DNA from 3 places in the Streptomyces sp. R-74717 genome. Region 1 is predicted to be linked to each of the others. Evidence: predicted binding sites of a transcription regulator. Region 1 holds the regulator's gene; each other region holds the start of a gene.
What was found. The regulator HrcA, encoded in region 1, represses chaperone genes, less so after heat shock. The targets are predictions, from matches to a motif close to TTNGCACTCNGNNNNNCNGAGTGCNAA.
Positions count from the first base shown of each region.

Region 2: groES (co-chaperone GroES) is a predicted target of HrcA. The motif match lies at 1,550-1,576, and genes of this name have one in related genera.
Region 3: groL (chaperonin GroEL) is a predicted target of HrcA. The motif match lies at 3,798-3,824, and genes of this name have one in related genera.

Region 1 is NZ_CP102361.1:6,672,607-6,678,160, reverse strand. It holds gene NRF20_RS30575 (nitronate monooxygenase) at 1-677, opposite strand, end outside; gene dnaJ (molecular chaperone DnaJ) at 802-1,938, opposite strand; gene hrcA (heat-inducible transcriptional repressor HrcA) at 1,939-2,955, opposite strand; gene NRF20_RS30560 (MBL fold metallo-hydrolase) at 3,153-3,875, shown strand; gene NRF20_RS30555 (DUF3097 domain-containing protein) at 3,901-4,722, shown strand; gene hemW (radical SAM family heme chaperone HemW) at 4,867-5,554, opposite strand, start outside.
Region 2 is NZ_CP102361.1:4,121,441-4,126,994, reverse strand. It holds gene NRF20_RS18530 (polysaccharide deacetylase family protein) at 1-706, shown strand, start outside; gene NRF20_RS18525 (DUF6234 family protein) at 921-1,310, opposite strand; gene groES (co-chaperone GroES) at 1,729-2,037, shown strand; gene groL (chaperonin GroEL) at 2,137-3,762, shown strand; gene NRF20_RS18510 (hydroxyacid dehydrogenase) at 3,917-4,945, opposite strand; gene NRF20_RS18505 (carbohydrate ABC transporter permease) at 4,981-5,554, opposite strand, start outside.
Region 3 is NZ_CP102361.1:4,521,415-4,526,968, forward strand. It holds gene NRF20_RS20510 (hypothetical protein) at 1-457, shown strand, start outside; gene NRF20_RS20515 (hypothetical protein) at 582-1,823, shown strand; gene groL (chaperonin GroEL) at 2,013-3,635, opposite strand; gene NRF20_RS20525 (cold-shock protein) at 3,955-4,161, opposite strand; gene NRF20_RS20530 (MoaD/ThiS family protein) at 4,584-4,862, opposite strand; gene thrC (threonine synthase) at 4,892-5,554, opposite strand, start outside.

The sequences.
Region 1 (5,554 bases):
GCGGCGATCTGGGACCCGCGCATCAGCCCGCCCGCGGCGATGATCGGCACCTGTACGGTCTCACGGACCTGGGACACCAGGGAGAGCAGTCCGATCCCGGTGCCGTCGGTCTGCGGGTCGTCGCGGTGGGTGGACTGGTGACCGCCCGCCTCTATGCCCTGGACACAGACCGCGTCGGCCCCTGCCCACTGGGCGGCCTGGGCCTCCTCGGGCGTGGTGACCGTCACGACGGTGTACGTGCCGACGCCGGCGAACGCGTCGAGGGTGTCGCGTGTTGGGCAGCCGAAGGCGAACGAGACTGCCGGGACCGGGTCCTCCAGAAGGATGGCGAGCTTGGCCTCGTAGCCGTCGTCGCCACCGCTGGAGTCCGGGTCGCCGAGCGGGGTCTCGTACCAGGCGGCCTCACCGGCCAGCTGATGCCGGTACACCTCGACGGCGCACGGGTCGGCGAGGCCCGGCTGCGGCATGAAGAGATTGACGCCGAAAGGCCGACCGGTCAGCCCGCGCAGCTGTTTGATCTCGTTGTACATGCCGTCCGCCGTCTTGTACCCGGCGGCGAGGAAGCCCAGCCCGCCCGCTTCGGCGACGGCCGCGACGAGCTGCGGACAGGACGCACCACCCGCCATCGGGGCCTGCACGACCGGATACCGGCAGAGATCGGTCAACACGGATGACATGACCGCATCGTGTCACGTCCGGCATGCCTGGGCGTGCGCGGCCTGCGGTCCATTTTGTCCTCAAACGCCGGACGGGCTCGGCAGACGAGCCCGTCCGGCGGCAGGGAACGGTGTGCGGGGGCCGTCAGCGCCCGTTGAAGGCGTCCTTCAACCGGGAGAACAGCCCCTGCTGCCCGGGCTGGAACTGGCCGGTGGGCCGCTCCTCGCCGCGCACCTTCGCCAGGTCCCGCAGCAGTCGCTCCTGCTCCGGGTCCAGCTTCATCGGGGTCATGACCTCGACGTGCACGATCAGATCGCCGCGTCCGCCGCCCCGCAGATGCGTGATCCCGCGGCCGTGCAGCGGTACCGACTGGCCGGACTGGGTGCCGGGCCGGATGTCGACCTCCTCCAGGCCGTCGAGCGTCTCCAGCGGCACCTTGGTGCCGAGCGCGCCCGCTGTCATGGGGATGGTGACCGTGCAGTGCAGGTCGTCGCCGCGGCGCTGGAACACCGAGTGCGGCAGCTCATGGATCTCCACGTACAGATCGCCGGCCGGGCCGCCGCCGGGGCCGACCTCGCCCTCGCCCGCGAGCTGGATGCGGGTGCCGTTGTCGACACCGGCGGGGATCTTCACGGTGAGCGTGCGCCGCGAACGGATGCGGCCGTCGCCGGCGCACTCCGGGCACGGGGTCGGCACGACCGTACCGAAGCCCTGGCACTGCGGGCAGGGCCGCGAGGTCATGACCTGCCCCAGGAAGGACCGGGTGACCTGGGAGACCTCGCCGCGGCCGCGGCACATGTCACAGGTCTGGGCGGAGGTGCCGGGTGCGGCGCCCTCGCCGCTGCAGGTCGTACAGACGACGGCCGTGTCGACCTGGATGTCCTTGGTGGTGCCGAACGCGGCCTCGGCGAGATCGATCTCCAGCCGGATCATCGCGTCCTGGCCGCGCCGGGTGCGCGAACGCGGTCCGCGCTGCGACGACGTACCGAAGAACGCGTCCATGATGTCGGAGAAGTTGCCGAAGCCACCCTGTCCGAATCCGCCCGCGCCACCGCCGCCGGAGGCGGACAGCGGGTCGCCGCCGAGGTCGTAGACCTGCTTCTTCTGCGGGTCCGACAACACCTCGTAGGCGGCGTTGATCTCCTTGAACCGCTCCTGGGTCTTCGGATCGGGGTTCACATCCGGATGCAGCTCGCGAGCGAGCCGACGGAATGCCTTCTTGATCTCGTCCTGAGATGCGTCGCGGCGCACGCCGAGTACGGCGTAGTAGTCCGTGGCCACTTACGACTCCGCCAGGATCTGTCCGACGTAACGTGCCACTGCGCGTACCGCTCCCATCGTTCCGGGGTAGTCCATGCGGGTCGGTCCGACCACGCCGAGTTTGGCGACTGCCTCGTCGCCCGAACCGTAGCCGACCGCGACGACGGACGTGGAGTTGAGCCCCTCGTGGGCGTTCTCGTGCCCGATCCGTACGGTCATGCCCGAGTCCTTGGCCTCGCCGAGCAGCTTCAGCAGCACGACCTGCTCCTCCAATGCCTCCAGCACCGGCCGGATCATCACAGGGAAGTCGTGCCCGAAGCGGGTGAGGTTGGAGGTGCCGCCGATCATCAGCCGCTCCTCCGTCTCCTCGACGAGGGTTTCGAGCAGGGTGGAGAGCACGGTGGACACGGTTCCCCGGTCCTCGCTCTCGAAGGATTCCGGCAGATCCTGCACCAGCTGCGGGACATCCGCGAAACGGCGTCCGACGACCCGGCTGTTGAGCCGGGCCCGCAGATCGGCGAGAGAGGTCTCACCGAACGGAGCGGGGCAGTCGATCATGCGCTGCTCGACCCGGCCGGTGTCCGTGATCAGCACGAGCATCAGCCGGGCGGCTGCCAGTGACAGCAGCTCCACATGCCGAACCGTCGACCGGGTCAGCGAGGGGTACTGCACGATGGCGACCTGCCGGGTCAGCTGCGCGAGCAGCCGTACGGTGCGGCCCACGACATCGTCGAGGTCGACCGCGCCGTCGAGGAAATTGTGAATGGCACGACGTTCCGGCGACGAGAGGGGCTTGACGCCCGCAAGCTTGTCGACGAAGAGCCGGTAGCCCTTGTCCGTCGGGATGCGACCCGCGCTGGTGTGGGGCTGGGCGATGAAACCCTCGTCCTCCAGCACAGCCATGTCGTTGCGAACGGTGGCCGGGGAGACCCCCAGCTTGTGCCGCTCTGTGAGCGCTTTGGAGCCCACGGGCTCCTCGGTGCCGACATAGTCCTGGACGATGGCGCGCAGCACTTCGAGTCTGCGTTCGCTGAGCATCGCGCACACCTCCAGCTGTGTTTCCTCGGTGGTTCTCGGGCCGTTCCTGCTTCATTCCCAGGAATCCCCCTGGCACTCTGTCCTCACGAGTGCCAGCAATCCCCCGGCCAGTGTACGGCGGCCGAGTGGGGGCCTAGCAAGGGCGACCGGTCACGCTACCGCGAGACTGCGCAGGTCGTTGCCGATAGCGTCGCGGTATGGACGTCTCTTGGGAAGAGTTCGGCTGGGAGCGACTCGGTCACGGAGTGGGCCGACGGCGCCTCCCCGGATGGGATGCGACAGTCGCACTGGTGGTCGGAGCGGCTGGAGTGCTGCTCTACGACACCGGATCAACACTCCGCGAAGGTGAGGAAATACGGGCCCAGGCACAGGCCCTGCTCGGCCGGAGAGTGACGCATATCGCACTCAGCCACCCCCATTTCGATCATGTACTGGGCACCGCCGCGTTTCCCGGCACCCAGGTGTACGGAGCGGTCGGCATGGCCGGGCTGATGAAGCTCGGGGCGGACGATCTGCACGCCTCGGCGGTGCGCCACGGAGTGTCCGAAAGCGATGCGGCCGAGGCCGCCGCTGCGCTGGTGGCGCCGCATCATGAAGTGCGCGGCGAGTGGACGCTCGATCTGGGCGGCGGCCGTCAGGTGCTGCTGGCGAATGTGGGCCCCGCCCACAGCAGCCACGATCTGGCGGTGCTCGTCCCCGGCTCCCCCGCGGTGGTGCTCTGCGGCGACCTGGTCGAGGAGTCCGGCGAACCGCAGGCGGGACGGGACGCCGTCCCGTCCCGCTGGCCGGCCGCGCTGGACCGGCTGCTGGCGCTGGGCGGCGAGGAGGCGGTGTACGTTCCGGGGCACGGAGCGGCGGTGGACGCGGCGTTCGTCAGGGACCAGCGTGACCGACTGGCCGTCCTCTTCGGCGTGTCGTGACGTGTTGTCGTCTTATCGTCATCCGATGCGCAGCTATCAGCCGGACCTGACCCCGCCGTGGAAGAAGTCCGCCCCCGCTCCCGAGGTCCCCGCCGATCCCGATCTGGTCGTGGAGGAGGTCTCCACGGGATTCTGCGGTGCGGTGATCCGCTGCGAGAAGACGGCCCAGGGTCCCACGGTGACCCTGGAGGACCGCTTCGGCAAGCACCGGGTTTTCCCGATGGAGCCGCGCGGCTTCCTGCTGGAGGGCCGGGTGGTCACGCTCGTGCGCCCGTCGGCGGCCGGTCCCGTACGCCCCACGCGTACGGCATCGGGTTCGGTCGCAGTCCCCGGGGCGCGCGCCCGGGTCGCGCGGGCGGGCCGGATCTATGTGGAGGGCCGCCACGACGCGGAGCTGGTCGAGCGGGTCTGGGGCGACGACCTGCGGATCGAGGGCGTGGTCGTCGAATACCTCGAGGGCATCGACGACCTGCCGGCCATCGTGCGCGAGTTCTCCCCCGGCCCGGACGCCAGGCTGGGCGTCCTGGTCGACCACCTGGTCCCGGGCTCCAAGGAGTCCCGGATCGCCTCCCAGGTCTCGGACGCGAACGTGCTGGTGGTCGGCCACCCCTACATCGACGTGTGGGAGGCGGTGAAGCCGTCGTCCGCGGGCATCGCCGCCTGGCCGGTGGTCCCGCGCGGCCAGGACTGGAAGACGGGCGTGTGCCGCGCGCTGGGCTGGCCGGAGAACACGGGCGCGGCCTGGCAGCGAATCCTGTCCACGGTGCGCTCGTACCGGGATCTGGAACCGGCGCTGCTGGGCTCCGTGGAGCACCTGATCGACTTCGTGACGGCGCCGCCTCAGTAGCCCCTCCGCCGGACCTCCCCAGCCCCTCCGGCGTTCGAGGAGTGGAGGGTCCGGGGGCGGAGCCCCGGTTGCGGGAAGGAGCGGGCGGAGGAACAGGCCCGCCGCAGGCGCACCCGCACCCCGCCCGGCGCCGCGCCTGCCCCCTCAGTCCACCAGATCCCGCACCACCGCATCCGCCAGCAACCGCCCCCGCAACGTAAGCACCGCCCGTCCCTCTCCATACGGCACCCGCTCCAGCAGCCCGTCCTCCACCGCCCGTCCCGCCGCGGCCAGCCCCGCCGGTGCCAGCAGCGACAACGGACACCCGTCCACGAGCCGCAGTTCCAGCAGGATCCGCTCGACCCGCCGGTCCTCGGCGGAGAGGATCTCGCGCCCGGCCCCCGGCGACCGCCCCTCGGCCAGAGCCTGCGCATACGCCCCCGGATGCTTCACGTTCCACCAGCGCACCCCGCCGACATGGCTGTGCGCCCCGGGACCGGCGCCCCACCAGTCGGCTCCGCGCCAGTACAGCTCGTTGTGCAGGCACCGGCCCTCGGGCGTGCGGGCCCAGTTCGACACCTCGTACCAGGAGAAGCCCGCCGCGGCCATCGCCTCGTCCGCGATCAGGTACCGGTCCGCATGGGCGTCGTCATCGGTCATCGGGATCTCGCCGCGCCGGATCCGCCGGGCCAGCTGCGTCCCCTCCTCGACGATCAGCGCGTACGCGGACACATGGTCCGGGCCCGCACCGATCGCCGCGTCCAGCGAGGCCCGCCAGTCGTCGTCGGACTCCCCGGGAGTGCCGTAGATCAGATCGAGGTTGACGTGCTCGAAGCCCGCCTCCCGCGCCTCG
Region 2 (5,554 bases), 2.6 Mb from region 1:
GGCCCTCGCCAAGAAGTGGGGGCTGGGCAGGCCACCGCTGATCGCACCCCCGCCGCCCGCCGTGAAGCCGCACATCACCACCCGCGAGGGGTTCGAGGTCAACGGCGGCGACGACTCGCTGCCGCCGGTCTTCACCACCGTCCCGACCAAGGACCGGGTCGTCTTCCTGACGATGGACGACGGTGCCGAGAAGGATCCCGAACTGCTGCAGATGATGGACGAGCTGGACATCCCGTACAGCGCGTTCCTCAGCGACTACCTGGTGCGCGACAGCTACGGGTACTTCCTGGAGATGCAGCGGCTGGGTGTCGGCCTCAACAACCACACGCTCAACCACCCCTACCTGCCCGGACTTTCGTACAGCGAGCAGAAGAGCGAGATCTGCGACCAGCAGGCCGTCATCGAGGAGCAGTACGGGCAGCGGCCCACCCTCTTTCGCCCGCCGTACGGCAACTACAACGCGGACACGCTCCGCATCGCGAAGTCCTGCGGCATCAAGGCCGTACCGCTCTGGAACGCGGAGGCGTTCCCGGACCACATGAAGTGGCGCGAGGCGGACCAGGACCTGCACCCCGGCGACATCATCCTCACGCACTTCCAGGGCCGGAAGGGCTGGGGCGGCAGCATGGCCGACATGGTCCGGGCGGTCATGAAGACCATCACGGACAAGGGGTACGCCGTGGCCCGGCTGGAGGACTACGTATGAGAAGGGCGCATCGGCTGCTCGCCGGGCTGCTGACCGCCGGTGCGCTCCTGGCCGCAACCGCCGGGTGCGCACAGTCGGTGGACCCGATCGAACGGCTGGGCCGCAAGGCCGCACAGAAGGTGACCCGCCCGAAGCCGGCCCCCGCGGCGGGCCCGCAGGCGCATCCGCACGGCGATCACGGGGCCCCGGGGTCGCTGGTCGTCATCGCCTGCCCTCAGCCGCCGGAGTCCAGGCACTCGCGGGTGTCGCCACGGCTGAAGCACTGGTGGCCGGACCGGCCGGGACCGTACGGAGGAGCGGAGGCCGGCGCCGGGTGCGAGCGGCGGTAGTCCTCGTGCCCGATCAGTGCCGCCACGACGCACAGCAGGAGCACGGCCAGGACCTGGGCCACACCCGCCCAGGGCCGGTTCGCGCGGATCAGCACCACGGTGAACGGGCAGATCACCGCGGCGATGCCGACGAGGACGAGGACGGGCGCCCAGCCCATCGGCGGCGGCTCCGTCGGCTCCTGGCAGCCGGGGTCCCACCGCGAGAAGGCCGGGCAGTGGGCGGCGGCCGCGCAGATCAGTCCCTCCAGGGCCACCAGCAGCAGGCCCGGCAGCACGTCGAGTCAGCCGTTCACGGGGCGCGAGGAGTCCTGCGCGGCCGAGGGGCGATGCGGGAGCGGGTTCGACGGCTGGTACGGAGGTTCGAGCATGAACCACGGTCGTACGGAACGGTGCGGTCCGTCCCCGCGTTGTCCCTATGTTGTCCGGACCATTGCGTTGTCCGGACTGTCGCATGCGACAGGCGCCCCGTCGCGCCGTGTGCGGGCGGGTCCGCATGACGCCACGACTGGCTGAATTGGCACTCCGCTTGACCGAGTGCTAATCCCGGTCATAGTCTCGGTGCTGGCACTCACCACTGGAGAGTGCCAGCAGTACTGTGCGACTGGCAGGTCCGGCACCCGCGACGACGGATCCACCTGGTCGCCATCCAAAGACTCTTAACCCCGTGAGATCTCCGAAGGGGGAGACCGGATCGTGTCGACCGCCAGCACCAAGGTTGCGATCAAGCCGCTCGAGGACCGCATTGTGGTCCAGCCGCTCGACGCCGAGCAGACCACGGCCTCCGGCCTGGTCATTCCGGACACCGCCAAGGAGAAGCCCCAGGAGGGCGTCGTCCTGGCCGTGGGCCCGGGCCGCTTCGAGAACGGCGAGCGCCTTCCGCTCGACGTCAAGACCGGCGACGTCGTGCTGTACAGCAAGTACGGCGGCACCGAGGTGAAGTACAACGGCGAGGAGTACCTCGTCCTCTCGGCTCGCGACGTGCTCGCGATCATCGAGAAGTAATTCACCCACGTTTGCTTCTGTTCTGCGCCCCTGGCCCCCTGCGAATAACCAGCCGGGCGGTCGGGGGCGCAGTTCGTTTGAGAGGAATGCTCAGCTGCCATGGCGAAGATTCTGAAGTTCGACGAGGACGCCCGTCGCGCCCTTGAGCGCGGCGTCAACAAGCTTGCCGACACGGTCAAGGTGACGATCGGCCCCAAGGGCCGCAACGTCGTCATCGACAAGAAGTTCGGCGCTCCCACCATCACCAACGACGGTGTCACCATCGCGCGCGAGGTCGAGCTCGACGACCCGTACGAGAACCTCGGTGCCCAGCTGGTGAAGGAGGTGGCGACCAAGACCAACGACGTGGCGGGTGACGGTACGACCACCGCCACCGTGCTGGCCCAGGCGCTCGTCCGCGAGGGTCTGCGCAACGTGGCCGCGGGTGCTTCCCCGGCCGCCCTGAAGAAGGGCATCGACGCCGCGGTCAAGGCCGTGTCCGAGGAACTCCTCGCGACCGCCCGCCCGATCGACGACAAGACCGACATCGCCGCCGTGGCCGCGCTCTCCGCGCAGGACCCGCAGGTCGGCGAGCTCATCGCGGACGCGATGGACAAGGTCGGCAAGGACGGTGTCATCACCGTCGAGGAGTCCAACACCTTCGGTCTGGACCTCGACTTCACCGAGGGCATGGCCTTCGACAAGGGCTACCTGTCTCCGTACATGGTGACCGACCAGGAGCGTATGGAGGCCGTCCTCGACGACCCGTACATCCTGATCCACCAGGGCAAGATCGGCGCGATCCAGGAGCTGCTCCCGCTGCTGGAGAAGGTCATCCAGGCCGGTGGCTCCAAGCCGCTGCTGATCATCGCCGAGGACGTCGAGGGCGAGGCGCTGTCGACCCTCGTCGTCAACAAGATCCGTGGCACCTTCAACGCCGTCGCGGTGAAGGCCCCGGGCTTCGGTGACCGCCGCAAGGCCATGCTCGGCGACATCGCCACCCTCACCGGTGCGACCGTCATCGCCGAGGAGGTCGGCCTCAAGCTCGACCAGGCCGGTCTGGACGTGCTGGGCACCGCCCGCCGCGTCACCGTCTCCAAGGACGACACGACGATCGTGGACGGCGGCGGCGAGCCCGGCGACGTCAAGGGCCGGGTCAACCAGATCAAGGCCGAGATCGACGCCACGGACTCCGACTGGGACCGCGAGAAGCTCCAGGAGCGCCTCGCGAAGCTGGCCGGCGGCGTGTGCGTGATCCGTGTCGGTGCCGCCACCGAGGTGGAGCTCAAGGAGAAGAAGCACCGTCTGGAGGACGCCATCTCCGCGACCCGCGCCGCGGTCGAGGAGGGCATCGTCTCCGGTGGTGGCTCCGCTCTGGTCCACGCCGTCAAGGTTCTTGAGGGCAACCTCGGCAAGACCGGCGACGAGGCCACCGGTGTCGCGGTCGTGCGCCGCGCCGCCGTCGAGCCGCTGCGCTGGATCGCCGAGAACGCGGGCCTCGAGGGTTACGTCATCACCTCGAAGGTTGCCGACCTCGACAAGGGCCAGGGCTTCAACGCCGCGACCGGCGAGTACGGCGACCTGGTGAAGGCCGGCGTCATCGACCCGGTCAAGGTCACCCGCTCCGCGCTGGAGAACGCCGCGTCCATCGCGTCGCTGCTGCTCACGACCGAGACGCTCGTCGTCGAGAAGCCGGCCGAGGAAGAGGCCGAGGCCGGTCACGGCGGCCACGGCCACTCGCACTAGCGTGTAGCTCTGCTCAGCCACTGAGGCCCGGTACCCCGACGAGGGGTACCGGGCCTCGGCACGTGCGGCCGAATCGAGCACGCCCGCCCGGTGTTCGAGGGCATCTTTCAGCCCGTCCGGTGATTGAGGACCGGGCGCCGGGGCGGAGCCCGCGTCACGCCGAGCGCGGCAGCGCCCCCGCCCGGACCGGGTCCGCGAAGGGCAGGCCGGCCGCGAACCGCTCCATCTCGTCCAGCGCCTGGTCGGCCATCCGGTGCAGCTCATCGCCCAGCGAACCCGCGACATGCGGAGTGAGCAGCACATTCGGAAGGTCGTACAACGGCGAGTGCGCAGGCGGAAGTTCGGGCTCCGTCACATCCAGCACCGCGTGCAGCCGGCCGGTGGTCAGCTCGTGCAGCAGCGCCTCCTCGTCGATCAGCGATCCCCGCGCCGTGTTGATCAGCGTCGCCCCGGTCGCCATGGCCGACAACTGCGCGGCGCCGATCATGTGGTGCGTCTCCGGGAGCTGCGGCGCGTGCACCGATACGACCGAGCTGCTCGCGCACAGCTCGTCGAGCGAGGTGAGCCGTACACCGAGCCGCGCCGCCTCCGGACCGTCCACGTACGGGTCGTACAGCAGGACGTCCAGGTCGAAGGGGCGCAGCAGCTCGATCACGCGCCGGCCGATGCGGGAGGCGCCGACGATGCCGACCGTACGGCGGTAGTTGCCGGAGCCGTCGAGCTCCGCGAGCCAGTCGTGGTCGGCGCGCAGGGCGCGATAGCGATGCGCGGAGTGCAGGATGCGCTTGCCGGCGAAGAGGATCGCGGCGAGAGTGAACTCGGCGACCGGCAGTGCGTTGGCCCCGGCCGCCGAGGTGACGGCGATCCCGCGCTCCCAGCAGGCGTCCGTGATGTGGTGCTTCACGGAACCGGCCGCGTGCACCACGGCCCGCAGCCGGGGTGCGGTCGCCAGCACCTCGGCGGTGAGCGGCGTCGCACCCCAGCAGGTGAACAGCACCTCGGCATCGGCGAGCGCGGCGGCCACCTCGGGCGTCGGGTCGGCCAGGTCGTGGGCGACGAGGTGCGGATCGGTACGGGTGAGGGTGGCCAGCCGGGTGCGGTGGCGGTCGGCGAGGAGGCGTCCGGCGATGCCGGGGCCCATCGCGAGGAGGGCCGTCGGCCGGTTGTCAGTGGCGTGGGGCATGGTGGAACTCGTACTCCTCAGGTCTCGCGTGAGAGTCACTTGACGCTGCCGGCGGTCAGACCGGCCTTCCAGTGCCGCTGCAGCGAGACGAAGGCGACGATCAGGGGGATGACGGCGAGGAGGGAGCCGGTGACGACGAGCGGATAGAAGCTCGGCTCGCCGTGGGTGTTGGTGTTCCAGGAGTACAGACCGAGGCTCAGCGGGAAGAGCTTGCGGTCCGAGAGCATCACGAGGGGGAGGAAGAAGTTGTTCCAGATCGCGGTGAACTGGAAGAGGAAGACGGTCACGAAGCCCGGCATGACCATGCGCAGTCCGATGGACCAGAAGACGCGCAGCTCGCCGGCCCCGTCGATACGGGCGGCCTCCAGGGCCTCGTTCGGTATGTAGCCGGTGCTGAACACCCGGGCGAGATACACGCCGAACGGATTGACGAGCACCGGGATCAGCACGGACCAGTATGTGTTGACCAGGCCGGTCTTGGAGGCCAGGAGATACATCGGCAGCGCGAGTGCGGTGGTGGGGACGAGCACGCCCATCAGCACGAGGCCGAACAGCTTCTCCTTGCCCCGGAATTCGTACTTGTCGAAGGCGTACCCCGCGGCGACACAG
Region 3 (5,554 bases), 2.2 Mb from region 1:
GCTGGCCGCGCTGGGCCGTACCGCCCCCTCACTCACCCTCTCGGCGGCAGACTGTGCGGCGCTGGAACCGCAGGTCACCGACTGGTTCGAGCGCGGCGCCACTGAGGCGGAACTCCTGCACGCCCTCACCGACGGCCTCCCCACCTCCGTCCACCACGCGGCGGCCCTCGTCCGCAGGCGGCTGACCGACAAGATGCCACCCGAACGGGTCACTCCGGCACAACAGCGGACGGTGTTGCGCGCCCTCGAATGCAGCGAGTGCCGCGCACCCGGCAGCACGGAGGCCCTGATCGGCGGCCGGTGCGGACCATGCCGGGGCAACCCCGTCGAGGTATCCACCGGACCGGCGGGAACCGTCCCGGCCACCGGCGTACGAAACCGCATGAACGAGGTCCGGGCGGCGATGACCCCACGATCCGAGAGGATCGGCCGCCCGACCCGCTCCCGCCTCCCGTGATCGCGCGATGTCCGAAACCGGCTCCCACCTGGGAGTGGTTTGATCCACTTCCCCTTCCTGGTCGCTACTCCATGTGTTCACCTTGGCACCCGCTGTAACGAACCAGCCCAAAGGGGAACGAACCATGTCCGAACCGACCCACGAGCAAATCGTCTCGGAGCTCCACAGCAAGCCCCCCATCACTCTCGCCCCCGGCCCCCGCCTGGACGCCGAGAAGCACGGTGCCCTCCCGCTGCCGCCCAGCACCGTGTGGGACCTGCCGGGTGGCACCGCCTGGGTCTACTACGGCGAGGGACACTCGGGTCTCACACGGCCCGTGATCTTCGCCGACGGATTCAACACCGGGCCGAGCAGCCTGGACTTCTCCTGGGAAATCATGGAGTTCGGCGACTACGCGCTCATCAGCGAACTGCGCCGCCGGGGACACGACGTCATCATTCTCGGCTTCCATGAGCGCAGTGCATCGATTCTGGACAACTCCCGGACCGCGCAGGCCGCGATCCAGCACGCCATCGCGGAGCGGCAGAGCAACGCGCCGCTGGCCGTCGGCGGGTTCAGCATGGGCGGGCTCGTCACCCGGCACGCGCTGGCCAAGATGGAGAGCCAGGGCATCGACCACCAGACCTCTCTCTACTTCTCGTACGACAGCCCGCACCGCGGCGCCTGGATCCCGATCGCGCTGCAGGCGTTCGCGCACTACATCAAGGATCTCGACAGCCGGTTCTCCGACCAGATCAACAGCCCGGCCGCGCGTCAGCTGCTGTGGCGGCACATCGAGAAGTGGGACGGGACGCCGGACCGGAGCGACGAGCGCGCCACGTTCCTCGCAGAGATGGAGGCCATCGGCGAATGGCCGCGGCGGCCGCGGCTGATCGGTGTCTCCAACGGCGCGGCCGACGGCACCGGCACGGATGTGGGGGCCGGTGAACTGGCCCTGGAGGGCAAGGGCCTCTCGGTCGTGGGCACCAAGCTCTACACCCAGTCCCCGGGCGACAACGAACTCGTCGCGAAGCTGCGGGTGGTGACGCTGAAGACCAACCAGGTGCATACGTCCGGACTCCCGTCGATCGGCGGCGCACCGGGCGGCTCGCTGGAGGGGTTCGGCATCCTCGCCGACGGGCTCAACGCCCTCAGCCCCATCCTCGGGTTCAAGACCGACGTACGTATCCGCTCGCACTGCTTCGTGCCCGCTGTCAGCGCGGTCGACGTCGGCGATCTGGACACCGACGAGGAGCTGTACAAGGACATCTCCGCCCTCCCGCCGAATGCCGGTGGGCTCGACGAGTTCAAGCTCGCGTCCCGCAACGAGGGGCACACACTCGTGACGGAGGAGCTCTGCACCTGGCTCCTCGACCGGCTTCCGTAGTTCCGCAGTCCCTCAGTTCCTTGGTTTCGCAGTTCCGTCGTGCGGGCCGACGGCGCTCACGGTGCTCCGGCGGGCATCGTGGGTGCGTCCACCGCCCCGCCCCGTACGGAAACGACATCGACCCCCGGGACCTGCTGGTCCCGGGGGTCGATGCGGTAAAGCTGTACAGGAACTACCGATCCGTCAGGATCAGAAGTCCATGTCACCGCCCGGCATGCCGCCCGGAGCGGCCGCAGAGGCCTTCTCCGGCTTGTCGGCGATGACGGCCTCGGTGGTGAGGAACAGCGCGGCGATGGACGCGGCGTTCTGCAGGGCGGAGCGCGTGACCTTCGCCGGGTCGAGAATGCCCTCGGCGATCATGTCGACGTACTCGCCGGTCGCGGCGTTCAGACCGTGGCCGACGGCCAGGTTGCGCACCTTCTCGACGACGACGCCGCCCTCGAGACCACCGTTGACGGCGATCTGCTTGAGCGGGGCCTCCAGCGCCAGCTTGACGGCGTTGGCGCCGGTCGCCTCGTCACCCGAGAGCTCCAGCTTCTCGAAGACGGCCGAGGCCTGGAGCAGAGCCACGCCACCACCGGCGACGATGCCCTCCTCGACGGCGGCCTTGGCGTTGCGCACCGCGTCCTCGATGCGGTGCTTGCGCTCCTTGAGCTCGACCTCGGTCGCGGCACCGGCCTTGATGACGGCCACGCCGCCGGCCAGCTTCGCGAGGCGCTCCTGGAGCTTCTCGCGGTCGTAGTCCGAGTCGGAGTTCTCGATCTCGGCACGGATCTGGTTGACGCGACCCTGAACCTGGTCGCTGTCACCGGCACCGTCGACGATCGTGGTCTCGTCCTTGGTGATGACGACCTTGCGGGCGCGGCCGAGCAGGTCGAGACCGGCGTTCTCCAGCTTGAGGCCGACCTCCTCGGAGATGACGGTGCCACCGGTGAGGATGGCGATGTCGCCGAGCATGGCCTTGCGGCGGTCACCGAAGCCCGGAGCCTTGACGGCGACGGACTTGAAGGTGCCACGGATCTTGTTGACGACCAGGGTCGACAGGGCCTCGCCCTCGACGTCCTCGGCGATGATCAGCAGCGGCTTGCCGGACTGCATGACCTTCTCCAGCAGCGGAAGGAGGTCCTTCACGTTGCTGACCTTGGAGTTGACGATCAGGATGTACGGGTCGTCCAGGGACGACTCCATGCGCTCCATGTCGGTGGCGAAGTACGCCGAGATGTAGCCCTTGTCGAAGCGCATACCCTCGGTGAGCTCCAGCTCCAGACCGAAGGTCTGGGACTCCTCGACGGTGATGACGCCTTCCTTGCCGACCTTGTCCATGGCCTCGGCGATGAGCTCGCCGATCTGGGTGTCGGCGGCGGAGATGGAGGCGGTCGAAGCGATCTGCTCCTTGGTCTCCACGTCCTTGGCCTGCTCCAGGAGGGCGGCGGAGACGGCCTCGACGGCCTTCTCGATGCCCCGCTTGAGAGCCATCGGGTTGGCACCCGCGGCGACGTTGCGAAGGCCCTCGCGGACGAGAGCCTGGGCGAGAACGGTGGCGGTGGTCGTACCGTCGCCGGCGACGTCGTCCGTCTTCTTGGCGACCTCCTTGACCAGCTCCGCACCGATCTTCTCGTACGGGTCCTCCAGCTCGATCTCCTTGGCGATGGAAACACCATCGTTGGTGATCGTGGGGGCGCCCCACTTCTTCTCAAGGACGACGTTGCGACCCTTGGGGCCAAGGGTGACCTTGACGGCGTCGGCGAGCTGGTTCATGCCGCGCTCGAGACCGCGCCGGGCCTCCTCGTCGAACGCGATGATCTTGGCCATGTGAAGTGGTCCTCCCGGACAGGGGTGGATTGCTCCGGACCGAGTGGCGCCCGCGACGGACGGCCTGCGTGACCGGTGGTTCCTTGCCCCACCGGACCTGCGGGCCTCACCGGCCCGGTCCAAGTTCTGTCACTCTCACCTGGAGAGTGCTAACGCCAATGATTAGCACTCGACCCCGGAGAGTGCAAGCGTCCCCCTCGGGATGTGGACAATGACAGCCACTCACGGGTGGCCTCGGACGCGGACGCACGGAGGGCCCGTACCCCAGGGGTACGGGCCCTCCGTGCGTGAGTAGTGTCGTTGGCCGACCGCGTCGAGCTCAGCCGACGGCGAGCTTGACCATGTCCGCCTGCGGCCCCTTCTGGCCCTGCGAGATCTCGAATTCAACTCGCTGACCCTCTTCGAGGGTGCGGTACCCGTCCATCTGGATCGCGCTGTAGTGGACGAAAACATCCGCACCACCGTCGACCGCGATGAAGCCGTACCCCTTCTCCGCGTTGAACCACTTGACGGTGCCCTGAGCCATGCCTAACTCCCCTATTACTGGCCCTTGCACAGGACCGCACTTCGCGGACCCGGGTCAGAACCCACCCCCCGACAGGAGAGGGTGCGTGCGCCGGAACGCGTCGACCGCGGCCGAATGTATCTGCCCAACTGCCCTCTGCAACAGGTCAATTGGACGCGAATTCTGGGCAGCACCGAACGCCCGAATATGAGGAATTCATGAGATTCCAGGGCAAGTCGGGCCGGGCAAAGGCGACTTATGGCGCAAGGAGATCGAACACTTTGGCTGCTTCTTGTCGCGGCCGGGCGCATTCTCATATGCGGGCGGCACGGGCAGCTGGGGGGACTTCCCACACTGTACCGCGCTCAACCATACAGAATTGCCCCCTCCGCTTCTCTCGCAGAGGGGGCAATTCCGATAACGCCGTGAAGTCGGACGGACGGTCAGCAGCCGCCTGCGACTGCCGGGATGATCGAGATGCCCGCACCGTCCGGCGTCGCCGCCTCCAGGCCACCCTCGAAGCGCACGTCGTCGTCGTTGACGTACACGTTCACGAAGCGGCGCAGCTTGCCCTGGTCGTCCAGGACGCGGGCGGCGATGCCCGGGTGGTTCTGCTCCAGGGACTCGATGACCTGGGAGAGGGTCGAGCCCTCGGCCGGGACCTCGGCCTGGCCGCCCGTGTAGGTGCGGAGGATGGTGGGGATGCGGACCTTGACGCTCATGAGGGGTGCCTTTCTTCGGTCTCGGGTGGTCAGCCGGCGGCGAGGCCGGCAGCGCGGAACGCGTCCAGGCTCGGGCGGATCGTCGCGGTCGCCTGCGAGGTGGCGGCCACCGCGTCGAGGGTCTTGAGGCCGTCACCGGTGTTGAGGACGACGGTGGTCAGCGTCGGGTCGAGCAGACCGGCCTCGATGAGCTTCTTCGTCACGCCGACCGTCACCCCGCCCGCCGTCTCCGCGAAGATGCCCTCGGTGCGCGCCAGCAGCTTGATCGCGTCGACGACCTGCTCGTCGTTGACGTCCTCGACCGCACCGCCGGTGCGGCGGGCGATGTCCAGGACGTACGGGCCGTCGGCCGGGTTGCCGATCGCCAGGGACTTGGCGATGGTGTTCGGCTTCTGGGGCCGCACGACGTCGTGACCGGCCTTGAAGGCGGTGGAGACCGGGGAGCAGCCCTCGGCCTGGGCACCGAAGATCTTGTACGGCCTGTCCTCGACGAGACCGAGCTTGATCAGCTCCTGCAGACCCTTGTCGATCTTCGTGAGCTGCGATCCGGATGCGATCGGGATGACGATCTGGTCGGGCAGCTGCCAGCCGAGCTGCTCGCAGATCTCGTACGCCAGGGTTTTGGAGCCCTCGCCGTAGTACGGGCGCAGATTGACGTTGACGAAGCCCCAGCCCTCGCCGAGCGGGTCGCC